One region of the Vibrio profundum genome, then DNA from elsewhere that is predicted to be linked to it. Evidence: riboswitches for the same ligand, from Rfam matches in the RefSeq annotation. Region 1 holds a riboswitch; the other holds the start of a gene.
What was found. Region 1 has a riboswitch for thiamine pyrophosphate ahead of thiB (thiamine ABC transporter substrate binding subunit). Riboswitches for the same ligand answer to the same signal wherever they lie in the genome.
Positions count from the first base shown of each region.

Region 2: it holds a riboswitch for thiamine pyrophosphate, as region 1 does, so the genes downstream of both, thiC (phosphomethylpyrimidine synthase ThiC) here and thiB (thiamine ABC transporter substrate binding subunit) in region 1, are expected to answer to the same signal.

Region 1 is NZ_JAKJTA010000006.1:98,291-100,496, reverse strand. Features, by position in the region: gene L4C34_RS06405 (flavin prenyltransferase UbiX) at 1-459, shown strand, start outside; TPP riboswitch at 550-686, shown strand; gene thiB (thiamine ABC transporter substrate binding subunit) at 795-1,763, shown strand; gene thiP (thiamine/thiamine pyrophosphate ABC transporter permease ThiP) at 1,785-2,206, shown strand, end outside.
Region 2 is NZ_JAKJTA010000018.1:141-2,346, reverse strand. Features, by position in the region: gene thiC (phosphomethylpyrimidine synthase ThiC) at 1-1,160, opposite strand, end outside; TPP riboswitch at 1,272-1,370, opposite strand; gene crcB (fluoride efflux transporter CrcB) at 1,428-1,811, opposite strand; tRNA gene L4C34_RS15925 (tRNA-Asp) at 1,969-2,045, opposite strand; rRNA gene rrf (5S ribosomal RNA) at 2,135-2,206, opposite strand, start outside.

The DNA.
Region 1 (2,206 bases):
TTACCGAGTGGGCCAGAAGCGGCGCACAAAGTTTTGGTGGAACATTTAGGCTGTCAGCCAGAGAAATTAGTGGTTTGTGGAAAGGACGATTGGTTTTCTCCTGTTGCTTCTGGTTCAGCCGCGCCGAAGCAAATGGTGATTTGCCCATGCTCGGCGGGCAGTGTGGCATCTATTGCTCATGGTATTTCGGACAATTTAATTGAGCGCGCAGCTGACGTTGTCCTCAAAGAGCGCGGACAGCTATTATTAGTCGTCCGCGAATCCCCCTTTTCTACCCTACACCTTGAAAATATGCACAAGCTGTCGCAAATGGGCGTGACCATCATGCCTGCTTCACCGGGTTTTTATCATCACCCAAAATCTATTGAAGACTTAGTCGACTTTATGGTTGCTCGTGTGCTTGACCATTTAGGCATTGAACAGCAGCTGGTGGCTCGCTGGGGCTATGATCAGCGTTAAATATTTATCTGACAGCGTCAAATGCCTGTCTGTCAGTGTTAAATACTGGTCTGTCAGTGGCGAAACTCGCTAATACCCATTACAATCCGTTGCAACTCATCGGGGAGCTAGGGCCAATTCACCTATTAGGGTGAAATGTTGGCGCCGGCTGAGATCAAGCAAGGCTTGGGACCCGCATGTCACCTGAACCAGATAATGCTGGCGTAGGGATTGAGTTAGGAGACGGGGCTGGCACTATCCCATTCCTATCTCCATTCATGCGCCGCTCATAATACGGAGAGCGAGCAGTGAAGAAACGTTTACAGCGAATGGCAATCGCCATTCTCACCCCATTGATGACCTTATCATTTTCTAGTTTTGCCCAAGCCGACGCCGGAAAAACCTTAACCGTTTATACCTACGATTCATTTGCCGCCGATTGGGGCCCAGGTCCTGCGATCAAAAAAGCTTTCGAGAAGAAATATAACTGCACGTTGAAATACGTCACGTTAGATGATGGTGTCTCCATTTTGAATCGTCTGCGCTTGGAAGGTGATAACACCAAAGCGGATGTGGTTTTAGGGCTCGACAATAGCTTAACGACTGCGGCAGAGAAAACGGGTTTGCTAGCGCCAAGTGGAGTGGATACGTCAGGGGTCACCATTCCGGGCGGTTGGCATGACAAAACATTCGTTCCTTACGACTACGGTTACTTTGCTTTTGTTTACAATAAAGACAAACTAAAGAACCCACCTAAGAGCCTGAAAGAGCTGGTAGAAAAACGTAACGACATTAAAATCATCTATCAAGATCCTCGTACTTCGACTCCGGGGCAAGGCTTGTTGCTATGGATGAAAGCAGTATACGGCGATAAAGCGGGTGCAGCTTGGCAGCAGCTGGCGAAGAAAACGGTTACGGTCACGAAAGGGTGGTCGGAGGCGTATTCTATGTTCTTAAAAGGCGAGTCAGACATGGTGCTGTCTTACACGACATCCCCCGCTTATCACTTGATTGAAGAGCATGACAACAAATACGCGGCAGCGAATTTCTCTGAGGGTGACTATATCCAAGTTGAAGTGGCGGCGAAAATAAAAAACAGTCAACACCCGAAATTGGCTGATGAGTTTATGCACTTTATTTTGAGTAAGTCTTTCCAATCTACTATTCCAACAGGTAACTGGATGTATCCGGTGACGAATATTCCCCTGCCAAAAGGCTTTGACACTTTGACTCGCCCGACGCACACACTCAGTTTCCCTGCTCAAGAAGTATCTAAGATGCGTAAGACTTGGATTCGTGAGTGGCAAAATGCGCTGGCCAATTAAAGAGAAGTGTAAGGTAATAGTTTGAACCGCATTCCTAAAATTGGCTTATGGGTCGCGATCATTATCGTGACCTTTGTTATCGCCGCCTTAGCGGCTTTGGTGGTACATGCGCCATCGTTGCACCTTGGGGCCGTTTGGCAAGACCCTTATTTTCGCCATGTTACCTTATTCAGCTTTTATCAGGCGCTACTCTCGACCAGTTTAAGTGTCGGCTTGGCGATCCCGGTGTCGCACGCTTTGTATCGCCGCCGCTTTAAAGGTCGCTCGTGGCTACTGAAATTGTTTGCCACTACTTTGGTGCTCCCCGTATTAGTGGGCGTATTTGGCATAGTGTCTATTTACGGCAATAGTGGCGTTTTGGCGATATGGATGCATAAGGTGGATTTGTCGTTACCCTTTTCCATTTATGGTCTGCAGGGTATTTTGCTGGCACATGTATTTTT
Region 2 (2,206 bases), on a different contig from region 1:
GATAAGGCTACGTCATACTTGGCACAAATTTCACAGATTTCGCGGAAGTTCGTATAAAGAAAACTTTCTTGATGATGTGCCAAACACCACTTCGCTATAATAGAACCGCCTCTAGAAACAATACCTGTCACACGTTTTGCAGTCATAGGTACGTAGCGCAGTAACAACCCAGCATGAATGGTAAAGTAATCAACACCTTGCTCAGCTTGCTCAATGAGCGTGTCGCGCATCACATCCCAATTTAAATTCTCTGCAACGCCGTTGACCTTCTCCAAGGCTTGATACATTGGTACCGTACCGATCGGCACAGGACTGTTACGGAGAATCCACTCGCGGGTTTCGTGAATGTTGCGCCCCGTCGATAGATCCATGACCGTATCACCACCCCAGCGTGTGGCCCACACCAATTTCTCTACTTCTTCTTCTATCGACGAGCTAACCGATGAGTTACCAATATTAGCGTTCACTTTCACCAAAAAATTGCGGCCAATAATCATAGGCTCTGATTCAGGGTGATTGATATTGGATGGTATAATCGCGCGACCTTCCGCGACTTCCTGACGTACGAACTCAGGAGTGATTTCTTTAGGTAGATTGGCACCAAAACCAACACCTGGGTGCTGAATATTCAACTGTTCATCCGAATACTTCTTGCGACCCATATTCTCTCGAATCGCAATGTACTCCATTTCAGGCGTGATAATACCTTGGCGAGCATAGTGCAATTGAGTAACACACTGGCCGTTTTTAGCTTGTCGCACTCTAGGTAGGTTACCGTAGCGAAGGTCATCTAACGTTTCGTCATCTAAGCGTTCACGAGTATAGGTAGAGCTCACGCTGCTGAGAACGTGCGTGTCACTTCGAGAGTCAATCCACTGCTCACGAACCTTAGGTAGCCCTTGATATAGGTCGACGTGATGCTGAGGATCAGTATAGACGCCAGAAGTATCGTAAACGCGAATAGGCTCGTTAGGTTCAAAGATTGGATTATCTTTACCGCCACCGATCAAGCTGTCCGCGAGGCTAATCTCCCGCATTGGCACTTGGATATCTTGGCGACTTCCTTCGACATAGACTTTTTGAGAGTTAGGGTACGATTCTACAGACAAAGAGTCGATGAACTGCTTTGCTTCTAATCTGGATTGTTTACGGCTCGACATAGCATTTCCTTGTTGATTTTATAACAAAAATGCTTGACGGATGGATGCTACAAGAAGAAACCCTTATTAGAAAAATAAGGTATATGGTGACAGGAAACCAATAATAAATTGGTTGAATCTTCTCTTGTTTCCTTCGCAGGTATTAGCCTGATCAGGTTCAACGGATCCCGGGTTAACGGTCTCAGCCATGTGGCACTCCGACAAGTGAAGTTATTATATGAAATTAATCCAGATTAACCAGCTTATTCATTATTTTTGTGACAATTTCTATGAGCGAGTAAGCAATTGAAAACCAACCCAAGTAGCTGAGATGCTTAATACAACGTTCAACATAACGTTTAGGCCCATTTTCATAAAGGCCCCCTGTTGAATCATGGTGACATTGTCCATTGAAAAGGTAGAGAAGGTAGTTAATGCGCCAAGAAAACCTAGACCGATAATTTGTCTCCAAGGTTCAGTCGCTAACAACTCCGTCTCAAACGCTGCAACCAACAGGCCCATGATAAAAGATCCGACTACATTGACCGTCAATGTGCCATAAGGAAAGCCGCGCCCAAATAACATGGCGCACAACTCAGCCACTAAATACCTTGAACAAGCACCAAAAGCTCCGCCGAGTCCAATACTGGCTAATACATAAAACTGATTCATACTTCATCCCCTAAATAATTAATCGTATTCTATCGGATAGGGTTCACAATGTGACCACTCAAACTAAGATTGAGTGATATCGAATAGAAAATGGGTAGGTATAATTTTGATTTTAAACGCAAAAAACCCCAGTCTTTCGACTGGGGTTTCTAATAAGTGGCGGAGTGGACGGGACTCGAACCCGCGACCCCCGGCGTGACAGGCCGGTATTCTAACCAACTGAACTACCACTCCGCAGCGGTATTTTTACCCTAAATAAAGTCTTATGGTTAGATTGCTTTATTCAGGTTTGTCTTGGGTCTGTAACCTAAGACGGTATTAAAGCCTGGCGATGTCCTACTCTCACATGGGGAAACCCCACACTACCATCGGCGCTATTGCGTTTCACTTCTGAG